Regions from separate parts of the Mycoplana sp. BE70 genome, predicted to be linked through region 2. Evidence: riboswitches for the same ligand, from Rfam matches in the RefSeq annotation. Region 2 holds a riboswitch; the other holds the start of a gene.

Region 1 (10,101 bases), on a different contig from region 2:
TTTCTGGCGCAGCCAGTTGCCGGTAAAGGCCGGAATAATGCGTCCGCCAATGATGGCGACGAGCATGATGATCGTGCCGATCGCCAGCCGATCGGCTATCTCGGCGAAACCGTAGCGGCTCACTTCGTAAAAGAACAGAAGCTCCGCGGCGAACAACGCGCCGAGGGCAACAACGACCTTGTAGTTGCGCCGGTTGCCCGCAACCACCAGTTCACGCAGGACGAAGATGGCAAGGACCGGCAGGAACCCTGCAGCCACCACCATGGCCGCATCGGCTCCGATCCAATCCGAGCAGGCGATCGCCACGCGGCCGGCCAGCCAGAGCGCAAAAAGCAGAAAGAGCGGCCAACCGGACAGCGGCTTGCGACCGGTCCAGTTCGGAACCGCCGTCAACAGAAATCCGGCGATAACCGCCGGCACGTATCCGAACATCAGTTCGTGTTGGTGCCAGGCGACCGGTGGCATTGCCGACGGCAGCTGCGTCCAGCCGAGAAACCACGGGACCCAAAGCGCCATCATCACCGCCGGCTGGAGGGCACCGAAGAGGAAGAAGGGGCGGAAGCCCGCCGAGAAGAAGCCCGCAACTGCGGAAGACGGTTTTGTCGGGGCTTGACTCGCCATGGTCAGTTTCCTTCGGTGATGGCGTGCGCGCGCCGGATGGGATGCAGCGAGGCGGTCAGTGAGGTGTGTTTCCGGCTCATGCAGCAGTCTTCTAAAATAATCAAAGCCATGAATAGGGCCTCCATCGGGCGCCTTCTTTGCGAAAACGCAAGTATGCGGGTGCGCTGCTCCAACGGGGTCGGGGGAGATCCGGAGAGGGCAGGACGGCTCGCAGCCCTTGCCGCAGCCGATGGCTATCCGGTGCGGATCCGTGGACGACGGGATGGCCGGGCGATCGATGAGAGGCTTACGGGCCAGGTCGAGGACGGAGACGAGGGACATGACATGCATCACTCCGGGGCGGCCGATGCCGCCCCGGAATGATGGTCGTCGCGCCTATGCGGCGGCTTCCGCAAGTCGGGAAGGTTGCGTGTCGTGCAAGTAGGCGATGAGATCCTCGATCGTCACGAGGCACAAGCCATGCTGTTCGGCAAAGATCTCGAGATCCGGCAAGCGGGCCATGGTGCCGTCGTCGTTGGCAATCTCGCAGATCACGCCGGAGGGGGTCTTGCCGGCAAGGCGGCAGAAGTCGACGGCAGCCTCCGTGTGGCCGGGGCGGCCGAGCACGCCCTGCGGGTTGGCCCGCAACGGAAAAATATGCCCAGGCCGCGCGAACTCCTCCGGCCTTGCAGCCGGATCGACCAGAGCCCTGATGGTTGCAGCGCGATCTGCAGCCGAGATGCCCGTCGTCGTTCCGGGCAGGTAGTCGACCGAAACGGTGAAGGCGGTCTTGAGCGATTCCGTGTTGTTGGGAACCATCAGTTGAATGTCCAGCGCATCAAGACGGGCACCTTCCATAGACACGCAGATCAGGCCGCGGGCCTTGTTCATCATGAACGCGATCTTGTCAGCCGTCGCATCCTCAGATGCAAAGACGATGTCGCCTTCGTTTTCGCGACCTTCGTCGTCCACGACAATAACCATCTCCCCGCGGGCAATGGCGGCGATCGCATCTTCAATTTTATGGATAGTCATACTTCGGTCTTTCAAGGGTTGGGCCGGATCCCGGCCATTGTTGCGCCTTCGCGCCTGCGCGCATCGGCAAAACTTCCCTTGGGCGAACAAACACCGTCGCGCCTCCGCGAGGAGTGCTGCAGTGACCTTGCTCTCTTTCATCCGGACTATACCGTCGGCTCCGGCATCGCACCGGATCTGCTGACCTTCCGGCGAGACCGGAAGCGCTCGCGGGCTCCGGGATGTTTCCCGATACCGCCGGTGGGGAATTGCACCCCGCCCTGAGAACGCCGCGAAGATAGGAGCAATCGACCGTAAATTGCAAGGGGGCGCGTCCCTCGACGCGAAGATGCCCCTTCGCTAATCCACGCCGAAAATGCTACTGGTCCTATTGCCATTGAACGGCCCTTTTCGGGAACCATATAGACATCATGTGCTTGGAAACATTCGTCAGGATATCGAGGCTCGCTAAGGAAGCACCCGGCTTGTCCCGGTGCGGGCCTTTCTGAACCAGACGCCGCACACTTTTCCGCCCCGGGATCCTCATCATTTGCGGTTCGTTCTTCTGCCAGCGCGCAAGCGCAGCACTGATTGGGCCTGTCAATGGGTGTATCTCCCGCATTCCAGACCTCCATCTTCTGTCATCGCTTTCACCCTGCACGGCTCGACGCTGTCGGCGGGGCAAGGGATCCGTTGTCCATTTTCAAGATGACGGGCGAGGCGGTTGGCGACCGGCGATACATGGCGTCGGCCAGGTCCGCGATCTTTGCATTCCAGAACGGCGCAACCGTCGGCGATGCCTTCGGGTTGCCGCGGCTCTAGTCGAGCCGGGCAACCCGAACTTCCGACACCCTTAAGCGTAATATGAGGCTGCAAGGCAGCCTGAAAAAATCGTTAGGAATAGCCGTGACCCTTTGGACCGAACTGGCACGCGCCAGCAACTCTGCTGGCGACGAGATTATCCTGCGTACACGAAACGAGCTGTTCGAAATCCGCTACAATGGATTGGAGCTGATGTCGAACCTCAGCCACCAATCCGAAGACATCCTCGCGAAACGCTCCCTGAGGCTGCACGGTGCGCCGGCACGCAGGATCTTCATCGGCGGCCTTGGCATGGGCTTCACCCTGCGGACGGCCCTGAAGCATCTGGAGCCGGATGCGGAGATCGTCGTGGGCGAACTGGTTCCCGAGATCGTCGAGTGGAACCGAACCCATATTGGACACCTTGCCGACCATCCGTTGCAAGACCCCCGTGTCAAAGTTCGGGTTGGTGACGCAATGGAGGTGCTGGGGGAAGAGCGGGACCCCTTTGACGTGATCCTGATGGACACGGACAACGGACCTGACTTCACCGTGCGCGCGCCGAACGAAGCTATCTATCAGAGCTCCGGGATCGGACAGATAAAGCGGGCCCTGAAGCCTGGTGGCATCGGCGGCTTCTGGTCCGCCACAAGCTCGCCTGCGTTCGAGCAGGAACTCAACAAAACCGCCTGGTATTGGAGACGCGACGAAGTGCCGTTGATCAGCGGACGGGTCGATGCATTCCATTATACTTACTTCGCCAGCGAAAGCGCCGCCAAGGTCGGCTTCCTGCAGGCCGGATAAGACAAATTGACGAGCGTGCCGCTGCGTTGTAGCAGCGGCACGCTCGGTCGGTGCTCCCGACCGCTGTCGATAGAGAGTTTGATTTCCCGAGGGTCTCCAGCCGTGAGAGTTTTCCCCACATACCAGCGCTACGCCATCTTTGCTTTTGTGGCGCTGCTTGCGTTTGCCTCGATCATCGCGGCAAGCCTCTACAGCCACTGGATGTGGATCTTCGCCGCACTATTCGTGGCGTTGACACTCGTCGGCTTGCGCGACATGCGGCAGTACAAACATGCGATCTTGCGCAACTATCCGATCATCGGACACATGCGCTTTATTTTGGAGAGCTTCCGTCCCGAGCTACGCCAGTATCTGATCGAGAGCGACCGGGATGAAGAACCATTCAGCCGCCAGGATCGTGGTCTCGTCTATCAGCGCGCCAAGGGTGTCGAAGACAAGCGGCCCTTCGGCACGATCGAGAACGTCTACGGTTCCGGCTATGCATGGCTGACCCACTCTGCCGCGCCGACGGAGATCAAGACGACCGACTTCCGGGTCAGGATCGGCGGGTCTGCCTGCAAGCAGCCCTACAATGCCAGCCTTTACAACATATCGGCGATGAGCTTCGGCTCGCTGTCGGCAAATGCGATCCTCGCGCTGAACACGGGCGCCAAGAAGGGCGGGTTCGCACATGACACGGGCGAGGGCAGCATCAGCCGCTACCATCGCCAGGGCGGCGGCGACCTGATCTACCAGGTGGCATCCGGCTACTTTGGCTGCCGCAACGACGACGGCACCTTCTCACCTGAACGGTTTGCCGAGCTGGCCGCCGATCCTCAGATCAAGATGATCGAGATAAAGCTCAGCCAGGGCGCCAAGCCCGGCCATGGCGGCATGTTGCCGGCATCGAAAATCTCAAAGGAGATCGCCGAGGCCCGCGGTATTCCAATGGGGGTCGACTGCATTTCGCCCGCAGCCCACAGCACCTTCTCGACGCCGGTCGGCCTGATGGAGTTTGTCGGGCAGCTGCGCGACTTGTCCGGAGGCAAACCGGTCGGCATCAAGCTCTGCATCGGCCATCGCCGGGAGTTTCTGAGCATGGTGAAAGCGATGCTCAAGACCGGAATCATCCCTGACTTCATCGTTGTCGACGGCAAGGAGGGGGGGACCGGTGCGGCACCCGTGGAGTTTGCCAATCGTGTCGGCATGCCGATGCTGGAAGGCCTCACTTTCGTCCACAATGCCTTGCGTGGCGCGGGAATCCGGCACGAGGTCAAGATCGGCGCCGCCGGCAAGATCATTTCCGCCTTCGACATCGCCCGCACGCTCGCCCTGGGGGCGGACTGGTGCAATTCGGCCCGCGGCTTCATGTTCGCAGTGGGCTGCATCCAGGCCCAGTCCTGCCACACCAACCACTGCCCGGTTGGCATCGCCACCCAGGACAAGCTGCGCCAAAAAGCAATCCACGTCGGCGACAAGAGTGACCGGGTGGCACGTTTCCATCGCAACACGATGAAAGCGTTGGGCGAGATCGCCGGTGCGGCCGGGCTTAGCAATCCGAGCGACTTCATGCCCTACCACTTCATGTTCAGGCAGAAGGACAATGAATTCCTGGATGGGAATGAAGCCTATCCCTATCTCCCCGAAGGCTTCCTGCTCGCTGACGAGGAAATTGAAGGCCTCGCCGACTGGCACAGCCGTTGGGACCGGGCATCGGCGGACACGTTCGCCCCGCCGGAAATTCCACATGGGCCATTTACGGCGCGCAAACGCGTCGCCTGAGGGCTGGCCGCAAGACTGCTCCGGTTCTCGATATGTCCTGCGTCCAAGATGACCGGGATATTTGGATAGGGTTCGGAGGGCTGCACGGCTCTCCGAACCGCAAGCACCCGCGGGTGCTGTCCTCGCGCCGGACAGCCCAATAGCCGTGTCCGCGACACCTCCAAATCTCGACGATACTTACGATTATAGAGAACATCTGCGGGAGGTCTCCGCCCGCGTTAGAATGGTGCTGCAGAAAATGCCGAGCAATAGCTGCGACCCCGCGCCGACCGGCGGCGTGCGATCGATTTGACGGCAAGCACGGGTGACGCCACACTTGAAACGGCTCTCTGCGCCGCGATCCTTCAGCTCGGCGTCAATCTCTTGGCCCTCGCATATCTGCCGTTCTTTTCGGCCGACATCGCTGGGGCGAACGGGGCGACGTGCCGCTGCAAAAACGGGTGAATACCATGGAATGGTCCGTAACGCTTGGAACTGTCCGCGGCACCGCCATCCGCATGCACATGACTTTCCTGCTGTTGCTCGTCTGGATCTGGCTCATGCATTATCGGATCGGCGGAGCACCGGCGGCCTGGGAAGGCACGGTCTTCGTCGTCTGCGTGTTCGCATGTGTGGTGCTGCATGAGTTCGGGCACATTGCCGTCGCGCGCAGGTTCGGGATAAGGACGCCCGACATAATCCTTCTGCCCATCGGCGGCGTGGCGCGACTGGAGCGCATGCCGACCAAGCCGTTCGAGGAGCTTCTGATCGCCATTGCAGGTCCGCTCGTCAACGTGGTGATCGCGGCCCTGCTCGTGGCTTTTATTGGCGGTGCGGTCGGTTGGGACGAGTTGACGACGCCCGAAGATCCCAGTGTCAATTTCCTGGTCCGGCTCGCCGGCGTGAACGTTTTCCTCGTTCTGTTCAACATGATACCGGCCTTTCCCATGGATGGCGGCCGCGTGCTGCGGGCGGTCCTGGCAATGCGCTGGCCCTGGGGGCGCGCCACAAGAGTTGCTGCCAGAATCGGCCAGGGCGTCGCCTTCGCGATGGGCATTGTCGGACTGTTCTATAATCCGCTGCTCATACTAATCGCGGTCTTCGTTTATCTCGCCGCACAGGCGGAAGCGCAGGGCAGCGATCTGGAGGCGATCTCCGGCCAGGTCGCAGTCGGAGATGTAATGGTGACCAAGTTCGCCGTGCTTGAACCATCCGCGCGCTTGGATGATGCGGTCGAGCTTCTGCTCGCAACGAGCCAGAACGAGTTTCCGATCGTCGGCGCCGACGGCACGTTCGAGGGATTGCTAACCCGCGACGGCATCATTGCCGCCATGAAGGAGGGGCGGGCGCACGCATCCGTGCTCAGTGTAATGCGCGCCGAGATCCCGACGATTGCCAGGGACACTGCGATCAACGAGAGCCTCCGCATCATGCGGGCTGCAAACTCGTCCGCCGCTGCGGTCGTCGATCAGGATAAGCGTCTCGTCGGCCTGATGAACCTCGAGACGATCGGGGAATTGCTGATGCTGCGCGCGGCCGCCGAGGACTTCCGCTTTGATTCCCTGCGCCGACACCGGACCCGTCCGTAAGCTTGAGCCGGCAGCGACACTGTTCAAAGCACGTGCCCGCGATCGGAAGCACATTGTAGAGCTCTCTGGCACCCGTCGTGCCGGTAAGCTCGGCTTGCTCCGGCACGGGGTCAGCGCGCTCACGCTCGCGGGCTAGCAGGCTCTTGTCCCAAGCAGCCAAGAATTGCTGCGGATCGATCAGGTGGCGCTCATCTGCGGCACATAATGTTGTGTCGAAGACTCTGTCCGTCCCCCACGAGCACCAATCGACGTGAACCTTGCTACCCCAGCGCCATCATCGGGCCGCGCTGGAAGCAGAGGGCGGCATCGCCAATGCATTGGGTAGCGTCCGGGAAAGAACAGTCGCATGGAAAAAGGATCCCGGCTGGCTTGACTGGCCCAACCAACGCCTCTAGTAGGTTGTAGGCCTAACCCTACAATTTGGATGCCATGCCACAGCCAAATCCAAAATCATCCGCCGCGCTGTCACTCTCGGACCTGCCCGGACCTGAGGTCCCCATTCGCGGCTTGCGTCATCCCGGCCGCTGGATCAGCGGCGGCCTCGTCATCCTGCTGCTCGCCGTGATCGGCCGCGCCTTCGCGGTCGGGCAGATCCAGTGGACCGTGGTCGGGGAGTTCCTGACGGCCGGCGTCATCATCACCGGCTTCGGCTGGACGCTGCTGATCTCGGGCTGCGCGCTGGTGCTCGGCGTCGCGCTCGGCTTTGCCTTCGGCATCATGCGGCTCTCGGAAAACCCGATCCTGCGCCTTGCCGCCTGGCTCTATGTCTGGGTGTTCCGCGGTACGCCGGTGCTGCTGCAGCTGCTCATCTGGTTCAACATCGCGCTCGTCTTCCCGCGGCTCTACATACCCGGCCTCGTCGATGAGCGCATGGTCGACGTGGTGACGCCCTTCGTCGCCGCCGTTCTCGGCCTCGGCGTCAACGAGGGCTCGTATCTGACGGAAGTCGTGCGCGGCGGCATTACCTCCGTCGATCGCGGCCAGAAGGAGGCGGCCCATACGCTCGGCATGACGCCCGGCCAGACGATGCGGCGCATTATCCTGCCGCAGACCCTGCGGCTGATCCTGCCGGTGCTCGGCAACAGCGCCAACGGCATGCTGAAGTTTTCCTCGCTCGCCGCCACCATCGCCATGGGCGAGATGCTGAACGCAGCCCAGCGCATCTATTTCATCAACGGCGCCGTCATCGAGCTGCTGTTCGTCTGTGCCATCTGGTATCTGGCCGGAACGACCGTGCTGTCCATCGGCCAGTATTATCTCGAGCGCCATTTCGGCCGCGATGCCGAGGCCGCCGTCAGCAAGTCCAGCTGGTTCAAGGGATGGGCGGCGCGACGGGCTGTCGCCTCGGAGGAAGCATGAGTCTCGCGGTCAAGGCGGTCGGAATCCGCAAAAGTTTTGGCGATCACGAGGTGCTTAAGGGCCTCGACCTGGAAGTCGCCTATGGCGAGGTGTTGTGCATCCTCGGCCCATCGGGCAGCGGCAAGAGCACCTTCCTGCGCTGCATCAACCATCTGGAGACGCCGAACCGCGGCTATGTCTGGGTCGACGGTGCCATCATGGGATACCAGCTCAGCGGCGGTGCCCTGCAGGAATTGCCGGTCAAGCGGCTGCGCGCCCAGCAGAGCCAGCTCGGCATGGTGTTCCAGCATTTCAATCTGTTCGCGCATCGCACGGTGCTCGGCAATGTCACCGAGGGGCCGATGGTCGTGCGCGGCCTGCGTCGCGCCGAGGCCGAGGCCCGCGCCATGGAGCTGCTGGAGCAGGTCGGCATGGCCGGCAAGGCGTCGAGCTATCCCGCGCAGCTGTCCGGCGGCCAGAAGCAGCGGGTGGCGATCGCTCGGGCGCTGGCGATGGAGCCGCGCGTGATGCTGTTCGACGAGCCGACCAGCGCGCTCGACCCGGAATTGGTGGGCGAGGTGCTCGAAGTCATGCGCAACCTGGCGCGCGGCGGCACCACCATGATCGTCGTCACCCATGAAATCGGCTTCGCCCGCGAGGTGGCCGACCGCGTCGTGGTGATGATCGATGGCGAAATTCGCGAAACGGGTACGCCGGAGCAGGTGCTCAGCAATCCCGGCGATCCGCGCGTGCGCACATTCCTCAGCCGCGTGCTGGCCTGAAGTTCAAAGCTCAACAATGGGAGAACAGAGAATGAAACGACTGCTGCCTATGGTCCTGGGGCTCGCCTCCGCCACCTTCCTCAGCCTCGCCGCGACCGGTGCGGCCCATGCTGCCGCCGACGAGAAGCTGGCGGCTGCCGTGCCGGATGCCGTGCGCGACACGGGCAAGCTCAACGTCACCATCAGCCTTGCCTATCCGCCGATGGAATACAACGACGCCGGCTCGACCGAGCTGAAGGGCTTCGACATCGATCTCGCCAAGGCCATTGCCGAACGTCTCGGCCTGACGCCGGACTTCCAGAACGTCGAGTTCCCGCAACTGATCCCGCAGGTCGTCACCGGCCGCTCCGACCTGATCATGACGGCCTTCTCCGACAAGGTCGAGCGCCAGACCCAGCTCGACTTCATCGACTACTTCAAAACCGGCAACGTCTTCTATTCGACTGCCGACCACCAGGACGAGATCAAGGTCGAGGCCGACCTCTGCGGCAAGACGGTCGCCGTGGCGACTGGCACGAGCTGGGTCACCTGGGCCGAAGAACTCGGCAAGTCCGTCTGCCCGGCGGACAAGCTGATCAACGTCATCCAGATCCCGACCCAGGCCGAGCACATCATGCAGATCCGCCAGGGCCGCGCCCAGGCCTCGGTGATCGGTCTCGAAGGGCTTCTCGACCTGATGAAGCAGGAGCCGGGCAAGTTCTACCAGATCGGCGAAGTGGCCGAAATCAATCACTACGGTATCGCCTTTGCCAAGGCGAACGGCGAGTTGCGCGATGTCGTGCTGGCGGCCCTCAATGCAATGAAGGCCGATGGCACCTACGCCGAGATCCTCGACCGCTATGGCCTGAAGCAAGCCGGCGTTGAGGAATTCACGATAAACGGCGCTACGAAGTAACGAAAACGCGTCGGAGCCTGCCCTTGACCCCTCCTTCCACACCAGACGCCTCCACCGCAACGGGCGAACGCCCGGATGACAGGCTGTGCCGGCTGCGCCTCGACCTCTATTCGAGCGAGCAGCTCTACCGGCAGCTGTATCGGGCGCTCCGCGCCGCGATCCTCAGCGGTGACTTTTCCGAGGGGGAAGCCATCCCCTCGGAGAACCAGTTGCGCGACCAGTTCGGCATCGCCCGGACCACGGTGCGCAACGCGATGGCGCTGCTGGTGTCGGAAGGATTGGTCCAGCAGGTTCGCGGCCGTGGCACGATCGTGTCGCATCGACCGGTCAGCCACAGCATCTGGAACTTCGGCAGTTTTACGGAACTGGCGCGTCGGCAGGGCCAGCGCCCAGTGACCCGGGTGCTGGAGCACAAGGTGGAGAACGACGAACTGCTGCTGGTCCGCGCCCGCGGGCTTGCCAACGGCGAGACGATCAGCTGGCTGAACGTCGATACGTCGCAGCTCGACCTTGGCCTTTATCCCGGCATCGACGCCTA
Region 2 (10,101 bases):
TTCCTCCCGGTAGGCATGCGAAGGCAGGATTTCGCGTTCGACGAGCACGGCCAGTTCGGCGAGCGCGCCAAAGCCTTGCTGCGCGTCGTCGACCTGCGGCGAAACGACGGCAACCTCGGCGGCTTCGATCCAGCAGTTGCCGACGCTTTCGGCAACCGACTGCAGCTCGGCAGCCAGCAGGTCGTGGTCGCGGCGCAGACGCCAGCCGAGCGGGGTGGCGCCGAGAAGGGTGACCCGGCAGACGAGATGGTCCGCACGGGCTTCCGCCTTGGCTTGCTCCAGAGCGACCCGGACGCTGCGAAGCATCGACGGCCATTCCTCGGCACCGGCGAGATCGATCGAAACGCGCTCGAATGCCGCAATCGCCAGGAAATGCTCGTCGGCCGAGAAGCTACCGTCGTCATCGATCGTGACAAGGGTGACGGACTTCGCACCCGCCTCGTTGATGTCGCGGCCCTGGGGAATGCCCGGCATGACGATCATCGGGTGGTCGCCGTGGACGGCGCGCTGATGGATATGCCCAAGTGCCCAGTAGTCGAAACCGTGGCCCGCAAGATCGGCAACGCCTGCGGGAGCGTAGTTGTCGTGCCGGCTCGAACCGGCAAGGCTGGTGTGCAGCATGCCGATGTTGACGGCGTCCGGCACCGGTGCCTTGAAGCTCGGCAGCAGGCTCGCCGACGCGTGCGGCTGTCCAAAGCTGACGCCGTGCACATGGATCTCGCGGCCGTTCGCCAGGGCACCGGCCTTTACCGTCCGGCCACGCCCGTCGAAGACGTGGACGTTGTCCGGAAAGGTCAATTCGCGGGTGATCTGCGACTGCGCGTCGTGATTTCCACGGATGACGAAGACGCGCACCCCGGCCGCCTCCAGGCGCCGCATCTGGGCCACGAGAAAGAGTGCCGTCGTCATGGAGGTCTGCGAGCCGTCATACAGATCGCCGGCGATCAGGAGAGCGTCGACCTGCTCGCAGATGCTCAGGTCGACGATCCGCTCCAGCGTCCGTCGTGTCGCACCGCGCACAAGCGTCGCCAGTTCTTCGTTGCGCAGGGCCAGCGAGGCAATCGGCGAATCGAGATGAAGATCGGCGGTGTGGACGAAGCGGAAGGGCATGCCCGACATTCCCCCGCGTGTGTTGTCGGGTCAATGCTCGAAAGGGCGGATCCTCAGGTTATACGCTGCTCAATACTGTCAGCAGCATGGGTTAGCGCGCTTTGTTCAACGTTAGCGTTGAAACCAGACGCCCCGTGGCAATTCTTTTGACATGGTCCCTCAATATACCTATATATTCCATCTCATGAATGACACGATCGAACTCGCGCAGGGCATGTTCAAGCTCTACCATCAGGTCAGCCGTCTCGTGAACGAGGCCATGATGGATGAAGGCGTGTCGCTTGCCCGCAGCAAGTTCCTGTTTTTGCTTTCCTGCGAGGGGCCGCAGCGCTCGACAGATATCGCCGCGACGCTCGGTTTCGCGCCGCGGACCGTAACCGAAGCGATCGACGGGCTGGAGCGCGACAAGCTGGTTTTGCGCGAACCCGATCCAAGGGACCGTCGTGCGAAGATCGTTTCCATCACGGAAACGGGGCGCGCCGTCATAAACGCCGCCCTGGAGCCCAAAGAGAAGGTCGTGAAGGCGATCTTCGACATCCTGGAAGAGGGCCAGAAGGCTCAGCTCGCCGAAATTCTCGAATGCCTCAGCACGCGAACGCTGGAACTCCAGCGCGAACGGGACGAGGCCAGATTCAACCTGCCAGAGACGCGCGCCATGGACTGAAACGGGGCCGCCGCTCTAGGGCCGCTCAGGCAAACTGTTGCGACGCCGTCATCCGAAATACAAAGGCCGGGAGCCCCGCTCCCGGCCTTTGTGTTCTTGGTGCCATTACATCGCGTTCATCGGGCCGATGCCGAAGAACAGCGTCTCGCCCGAGGAACCATCGACGCCGTCGTTGTCGGTCACGACATAGCCATTGCCGGCCGCGTCGACCGTAAAGCCCTCGACCTTGTCGACGACATAGCCGTTCAGCGCCCTGAGATCAGGAATAAAGTCCCGCACCTCTTCCTTCTTGACGATCGGTAGCGCCTCACCCAACTTGGCAGGCTTCAGGTCCGACAAGGCAACCCGGAAGAGCTTCTTCAGCTTTGCTTCCTTGCCGATCAGGTTGTCGCGCTCGATGACATAGGCATAGTCGCCGTTGACAGTGATTTCCGACAGGCCGACCCAGCCCTTGCCCGCCTGCTCCAGCGGATAGCGGACGGCGCCCCATTCTTCGGTCGAGGGCTTGTAGGAGACGAGCTTGACGAAGCCCTTCTCGTCATCCTTCCATTCGCGCTGCACCGCCATCCACAGCACCATGTCGTCACCCTCGCCGACGCTGGTGATGCCCTCGAAGCCGAAGCGGGTCTCACCTGCGCGGAGCTCGGTAGGGATCGCAATTTCCTTCTTGATCTCGCCCTTCTTGTTCACGCGCAGCAGCGCGTTCGCATAGAGCTTGTCGGCATCGCCTTCGGAGGCGAGCCAGAAACCGCCCTCCCCGTCATTGGCGACACCTTCGATGTCGAGCTTTTGCGCCGGGGCGCCGTCACGAGTGATGGTGAGCTTGTCGGTGATCAGCGCCGGCGTCTGCGTTGCGTCAATCGTGAAGATCGCCGGATCGGACGAATAGACGGAATCGCTGACGGCATAGAGCTTTCCGGGCTCGCCTGGCACCGCAGCCAGGCCGGACAGCGCGCCAAAACCAACCGGCAAACCATCCTTGTCCGCCGACCTGATTTGCGGATAGGCCGCTACGCCTTCCGCGCGCTCGTAGATCATCACGTGCGAACGGGCGCCGCCGTCCTCGACGAGATCGGTCTCGTTTGCCGTCACGAACAGGTTGCGGCCGGGAATGGCGACCGCGCCTTCCGGACCGATGCCCGACGGCAGAAGCTGCAGCAGTTCGGGCTCCGCGTCAGTGTCCTTGTAGACCGCGACGATCGAGGCGCGTTCGGAAAGCACGAAGAAGAGGTTGTCATTGCCGAACGTCGCCGCTTCCAGCCCCTCCGGCTCGATACCCTTGGAGTTGCGCTTGTCCGGATAGTGGCCGATCGCAGCGATCGCGTACTCGAATGAGGGACCGCTTTCGTAGAGGACCTTGCCGGTCTTGTCGAAGATCGTGAAGCCGCGACTGCCGCCTTCGTAGTCCCCTTCGTTGGCAACCACCAATCGGTTGTCGTCCAGCCACTTCACAGCGTCCGGCTCGCGCTTCTGTCCGTCCTTCTTGCCGGTGAAGGAAATGGCGCCATCCTTCTTGGTGTCGATGTTCTTCAGGTCAACCGAGCCGGCCGAAAAGTGGCCCTTCACGGTACCACTCTTGGCGTCGATAATGACGATGTGGTTGTTCTCCTGCAGGGTCAGGGCGATCTCGTCCTGGCCATTGAAGGAAACGAATTCCGGCTCCGGGTCATCGCCGGCGATTTCGGCGAGCCCGGTCAGCGTGACGTGCTTGACCGTCGCGCAATCCGGCACGCCGTCCTTCAGCGACAGGATCACCAGATCGCCAGCCGGCATCTGCGGCAGCGCGCCGTCGTTCAGGTCCTCATCGCGCTCGTTCTCGATGGCGATTGCAGCAAGCGTGCCGTCCCTGTTGATGGCGATCGAATCCGGCTGGCCGCCGAGATCGCAGGTCGCTTCCGTCTTTCGCGTCGCAATGTCGACGGTCGCCAGCAGCCCGGATGGCTTGACGAAGCTCTCGCGAGTGTTGACCGCGACCAACGCCTTGCCGCCAACGACGGTAACCGAGGTGGGCTCGCCCTCGAAGGCGACCGTGCCGGCAGCCTTCGGTGCCTTCGGCTCGGTTATGTCGATGAAGCCGACCGCGCTCATCGGGCTGTCGGAATAGACCAGCGTGTTGCCATCTGCCGTTGCCGTGATGATTTCCGACGAGGTCGGCGCCTTGGGATCCACACCGTCGGGCATGTTGTCGGCCACGGCGAACGAGGCAATCCGGTTGAAGACCGGTTCGGCAGCGGCCGGAAAGGCAACGGATGCGAGAAGTACGGCGGTGAGCACCGTACCCAGTGATCGGTTGGTCATCAAATTTTCCCCATGTGTCGAACACGCGATAGATGCGGTTCTGCGCGATGGGGATGACAGGCGCATGACAGCGTCCTCCATTTGCACGGCCTATCCTCTCAAGCCGCGGGTCTCGGTCGCCATTCTCTCCCGCCGCATTTCGCTGCGCATGATGAAGAGCGATGCACCGAGGATCAGCGTGGCCCCCAGCCAGAGGTAACCGGCCGGCGCGTAGCCGAAGACCAGCCAGCCGGCGAAAACGTTGAGCGGCAGCTTCAGATCGTCGAACGGCTGAACGTAAGCCGCATCGGCCACCGTATAGGCGAGCGTGAGCAGATACTGTGCCAAGACCGTCAGCACGCCGGCAAAAACGAACAGGGCGAGCGCCACGCCGCTTGGCACCGCAAAACCGGCGGCGAACGCCAGTGCGCCGTTGATCGGCGTCAACAGCACCAGAAGCCAGATGGTGATGGTTTCGGGGCGCTCGATTGCGGTCAGGCTCTTGGTGATCAGCGAAGACACGCCCCACAACAACGCCGAAAGTATCGGCAGAAGCGCCGCCCAGGTGAACTCGTCCGTCCACGGCTGAAGGATGATCATGGCGCCGGCAAAACCGATGGCTGTGGCGGCCCATCGGCCGGGACCGACATGTTCACGGAGGAAAAGACGCGCACCGAGGATGATGAAGAACGGCGACGTCATTACCAGCGCGATGGCCTGCCAGATCGGGACGGAGGCCAGTCCGGCGACCCAGGCACCGACGCCGAAGGCGGCAAACGCAACTCGAACGACATGCCGCCAGGGATGGGCAGTGCGCATCGCCGCCAGCCCGGCCCGACGCAGGAAAGGTAGGGAGAAAACGAGTGCGAAGGCATATTGCCAGAAAGCTGCGGACGCGGAGGGAAAGCCGACCTTCATCGTCAGCCACTGCGTGACGACATTGAGGACGGCAAAAGCGATACCGGCAAGGACCATGAAGGCGGCACCGGCCATGGCCCGGGAAAACGGCAGGCCGCGAAAAGTCTGATTCATGTCATGCATCCCGAACACAGAGACCAACACAAATCAGGACGCATGAAGGCGAGACGACGGGCAGCCCCTGCCCTTCGTGACGCAATCATTCTCTTTCATCCGGACTGTAACCGTCGGCTCCGGATTCGCACCGGATCTGCTGACCCTTTCCGATGGATGGAAAGGCGCTCGCGGGCTTGGGCTAGTACCCTTACCGCCGGTGGGGACTTTCACCCCGCCCTGAGAACGACGCACCCGTAGAGCAATCCGCCGGAGCCTGCAAGACCCCGGAAATGCGAAAGGGTCCGGCTTGAACCGAACCCCTCGACCAACCTGGACGGCCGTCATCGTGACTGGCCGTCCGGCGCACCCGATCAGCCGTTTACGGCGTCCTTCAGGCCCTTACCGGCCGAGAACTTCGGCACGTTGCGGGCAGGAATGTCGATCTCCGCGCCGGTCGAAAGGTTACGGCCCTTCGAGGCTTCGCGACGCGATACGGAGAAATTGCCAAAACCGACGAGGCGAACGTCGCCGCCGTTCTTCAGTTCGCCCTGGATCGTCTCGAATACGGCGTCGATAGCCGACGCGGCATCCGTCTTCGACAGGCCGGACTTCTCTGCAACTGCGGAGACGAGTTCGTTCTTGTTCATGTTTCCACCCCTTTCATACGGTTCGAAACGACTCATACATAAGTCGGGGGCAGAATACGCATCGACCTTGCCGCCGCAACGGGGTTTCGTCCACAAACGTTGAAATTCCGGGCTTTTCACAGCCTTTTTCAACGAAAAAGGCCGGCGTTGCCGCCGACCTTTTGCGTTTCTGCCCTGCAAAGGGCAGATTTTAAGGCTTCGTTTACCCTCAGTGGGCGACCGCAGCCCCGGTTTCGTCGACCGATTCGACGGTTGCAACCGGCTTCGATTCAACCATCGACGGATCCCATTCGATCGGTTCCGGCTTGCGGACCAGCGCGTGTTCGATCACCTCGCCCATGCGCGAAACCGGAATGATCTCCATGTTGTTCTTCACGTTGTCCGGGATCTCCGCCAGGTCCTTGGCGTTTTCTTCCGGGATCAGCACCTTCTTGATGCCGCCGCGAAGCGCTGCAAGCAGCTTCTCCTTGAGACCACCGATCGGAAGGACCCGACCGCGCAGCGTCACCTCGCCCGTCATCGCAATATCCTTCGAGACCGGAATGCCGGTCATGATGGAGACGATGGCGGTCGCCATGGCGATACCGGCCGACGGACCATCCTTCGGCGTCGCGCCTTCCGGCACGTGCACGTGGATATCGGTCTTGTCGAAGCGCGGCGGCTCGATACCGAAATCGATAGCGCGCGAGCGGACGTAGGATGCCGCCGCCGAAATCGATTCCTTCATGACGTCCTTCAGGTTGCCCGTGACCGTCATGCGCCCCTTGCCGCCCGGCAGGCTCACGCCTTCGATCGTCAGCAGCTCGCCGCCGACCTCGGTCCAGGCGAGCCCCGTGACGACACCCACCTGATCCTCGCGCTCGGCTTCGCCGTGGCGGAAGCGCGGCACGCCGAGGAAGTCGTGGATGTTGTCCGCCGTCACCTCGACCTTCGTGGCCTTGCCCTTGATGATCTCGGTCACCGCCTTGCGCGCGAGCTTCATCAGTTCGCGCTCGAAGTTACGCACACCGGCCTCGCGGGTGTACTGCTGGATTATCGCCATCAGCGCACCGTCGGTGACGGAGAATTCCTTCTCCTGCAGCGCGTGATCGCGGATCGCCTTCGGCAGCAGGTGACGCTTGGCGATTTCGCGCTTCTCGTCCTCGGTGTAGCCGGCGATGCGGATCACTTCCATGCGGTCCATCAGCGGCGCCGGAATGTTCAGCGTGTTTGCCGTGGTCACGAACATCACGCTCGACAGGTCGTACTCGACCTCGAGGTAGTGATCCATGAAGGTCGAGTTCTGTTCCGGATCCAGCACCTCGAGCAGAGCCGACGATGGATCGCCGCGGAAGTCCATGCCCATCTTGTCGATCTCGTCGAACAGGAAGAGCGGGTTGGACTTCTTCGCTTTCTTCATCGACTGGATGACCTTGCCGGGCATCGAGCCGATATAGGTGCGGCGGTGGCCGCGGATCTCGGCCTCGTCGCGCACGCCGCCCAGCGCCATGCGGACGTACTCGCGTCCCGTAGCCTTGGCGATCGACTTGGCAAGCGAGGTTTTGCCGACGCCCGGAGGACCGACGAGGCACAGGATCGGGCCCTTGATCTTGTTCGAGCGCGCCTGCACGGCCAGATACTCGACGATGCGCTCCTTGACCTTGTCGAGGCCGAAATGGTCCTCGTCCAGGATCTTCTCCGCATTGTTCAAGTCCGCCTTGACCTTGGACTTCTTGTTCCAGGGAATCCCGGTCAGCCAGTCAAGGTAGTTGCGCACGACGGTCGCTTCCGCCGACATCGGGCTCATCTGCCGCAGCTTCTTCAGCTCGGCGTCCGCCTTCTCGCGTGCCTCCTTCGACAGCTTGACCTTCGAGATCTTCTCTTCCAGTTCGGCCATCTCGTCGCGGCCGTCCTCGCCGTCGCCGAGTTCCTTCTGGATCGCCTTCATCTGCTCGTTCAGATAGTACTCGCGCTGGGTCTTCTCCATCTGGCGCTTGACGCGCGAGCGGATGCGCTTTTCGACCTGCAGGACGGAGATCTCGCCTTCCATGAAGCCGAGCGCCTTTTCAAGGCGCAGCTTGACGCTCGTCGTCTCGAGCATTTCCTGCTTCTCGACGATCTTGATGGAGAGGTGCGAGGCGACCGTGTCGGCCAGCTTCGAATAGTCCTCGATCTGGCTCGCGGCGCCAACGACTTCCGGCGAAATCTTCTTGTTGAGCTTTACGTAATTTTCGAACTCGGAAACGACCGAGCGCGACAGCGCCTCGATCTCGACGGCATCTTCTTCCGGCTCGGGCAGAACGTGCGCCATAGCCTCGTAGAATTCGTCGCGATCGGTGTAATTTTCGATCTCGGCGCGGGCACGCCCCTCCACCAGCACCTTTACGGTACCGTCGGGAAGCTTGAGCAGCTGCAAGACATTGGCAACCGTACCGACCTTGTAAATCGCGTCGGGTTCCGGATCGTCGTCACCAGCGTTGATCTGGGTGGCAAGCATGATCTGCTTGTCCGTACCCATTACCTCTTCCAGCGCACGGATGGACTTCTCGCGGCCGACAAACAGCGGCACGATCATGTGTGGGAACACCACGATATCGCGCAGCGGCAGAACCGGGTATGCCATGTTTTCCTGCGCGCCAGACGTTTTCTTCGTCATGTCATGTCCTTTCCAACTTCCCGTTGCCGGGAGCTGATGCCGGGCGCCCTGTTGCGCTTAAAATCCGGCCTACTTTTTCCATCCACAAGTGGAGTACCGTAAACTACTTTTCAAGCCCGCGGGGAGTCGCCTCGGACAGACTGCTCAAGAGAACCAAAGTTTAGCTCAGGACCTATCGCGGGGCTTACATGCACCCCGATCACAAGGATACTCACCGTCTCCGCAACCCAGCGAAGCCGAACTGGGTTGCGCGCTTGACCACCATTTACGGGCACCGCAGCAGCGCGACACGCGGCCGATGATATGGCGAAGGCCCACCTGGGGCGGGCCTTGCACAGGTCACGGCAGCGCGTCAGGCGGACACGTTCGCCTTCTCCTCCGAGCGTTCCGAATAGATGTAGAGCGGGCGAGCCGAACCCTTGACGACCTCGTCCGAAATGACGACTTCACGCACGCCTTCGAGCGTCGGCAACTCGAACATCGTGTCGAGCAGGATCTTCTCCATGATCGAGCGCAGGCCGCGGGCGCCGGTCTTGCGCACGATCGCCTTGCGGGCGATCTCGCGCAGCGCGTCCTCGTGGAAGGTCAGTTCCACGTCCTCCATCTCGAACAGCCGCTGATACTGCTTGATCAGCGCGTTCTTCGGCTCGGACAGGATCTGGATCAGTGCATCCTCGTCGAGATCCTCGAGCGTCGCCAGCACCGGCAGACGACCGATGAATTCCGGGATCAGGCCGAACTTGACGAGATCCTCCGGCTCGAGGTCGCGCAGGACTTCGCCGACGCGGCGATCTTCCGGCGAACGCACGGTCGCGCCAAAGCCGATCGAGGTCTTCTCGCCACGGGCGGAGATGATCTTGTCGAGGCCGGCAAAGGCGCCGCCGCAGATGAACAGGATGTTGGTCGTGTCGACCTGGAGGAATTCCTGCTGCGGGTGCTTGCGACCGCCCTGCGGCGGAACGGAAGCGACCGTGCCTTCCATGATCTTCAGGAGCGCCTGCTGCACACCCTCGCCCGATACGTCGCGGGTGATCGACGGATTGTCGGACTTGCGCGAAATCTTGTCGACTTCGTCGATATAGACGATGCCGCGCTGCGCGCGCTCGACGTTGTAGTCGGCCGCCTGCAGGAGCTTCAGGATGATGTTCTCGACGTCCTCGCCGACATAGCCGGCTTCGGTCAGCGTCGTCGCGTCGGCCATCGTGAAGGGCACATCGATGATGCGGGCCAGCGTCTGGGCAAGGTAGGTCTTGCCGCAGCCGGTCGGGCCGACGAGCATGATGTTCGACTTCGCCAGTTCGACATCCGAGCCCTTGGCGGCGTGCGCCAGGCGCTTGTAGTGGTTGTGGACGGCGACCGAGAGGATGCGCTTGGCCTGCTGCTGGCCGATGACATATTCGTCGAGGACCTTGATGATGTCCTGCGGCGTGGGCACGCCGTCGCGGGACTTCACCATCGAAGTCTTGTTCTCCTCGCGGATGATGTCCATGCACAATTCGACGCATTCATCGCAGATGAACACAGTCGGTCCCGCAATCAGCTTGCGAACCTCATGCTGGCTCTTGCCGCAGAATGAACAATAGAGAGTGTTCTTGGAGTCGCCGCCGTTGCTGCCGCTGACCTTGCTCATATCACTTTCCTTCCGGCATCCCGCACACGCCGCTCAGGCTGCGCGAACCACTCAACCCACCCGGAGGGCCCGACCTGTACCGCCGGTCCATCAAGGCTCTTTGGGGTACTGGCCGGTCTGGAGA

Evidence for each region. A riboswitch is a leader RNA that binds a small molecule or an ion and turns the genes downstream of it on or off. The one in region 2 is predicted to bind FMN.
Region 1: another riboswitch for FMN. It lies ahead of ribB (3,4-dihydroxy-2-butanone-4-phosphate synthase); the one in region 2 lies ahead of J2Y48_RS21545 (DMT family transporter).

What each region holds. Positions count from the first base shown of each region.
Region 1 is NZ_JAVDTM010000005.1:297,330-307,430, forward strand. It holds gene J2Y48_RS11710 (NnrS family protein) at 1-621, opposite strand, end outside; gene ribB (3,4-dihydroxy-2-butanone-4-phosphate synthase) at 997-1,635, opposite strand; FMN riboswitch at 1,761-1,907, opposite strand; gene J2Y48_RS11720 (hypothetical protein) at 2,521-3,219, shown strand; gene J2Y48_RS11725 (FMN-binding glutamate synthase family protein) at 3,322-4,980, shown strand; gene J2Y48_RS11730 (site-2 protease family protein) at 5,430-6,548, shown strand; gene J2Y48_RS11735 (amino acid ABC transporter permease) at 6,978-7,907, shown strand; gene J2Y48_RS11740 (amino acid ABC transporter ATP-binding protein) at 7,904-8,668, shown strand; gene J2Y48_RS11745 (ABC transporter substrate-binding protein) at 8,700-9,563, shown strand; gene J2Y48_RS11750 (GntR family transcriptional regulator) at 9,587-10,101, shown strand, end outside.
Region 2 is NZ_JAVDTM010000013.1:130,479-140,579, forward strand. It holds gene J2Y48_RS21530 (DNA repair exonuclease) at 1-1,110, opposite strand, end outside; gene J2Y48_RS21535 (MarR family transcriptional regulator) at 1,295-1,774, shown strand; gene J2Y48_RS21540 (esterase-like activity of phytase family protein) at 1,880-4,072, opposite strand; gene J2Y48_RS21545 (DMT family transporter) at 4,163-5,083, opposite strand; FMN riboswitch at 5,167-5,314, opposite strand; gene hupB (DNA-binding protein HupB) at 5,437-5,712, opposite strand; gene lon (endopeptidase La) at 5,921-8,347, opposite strand; gene clpX (ATP-dependent Clp protease ATP-binding subunit ClpX) at 8,700-9,977, opposite strand.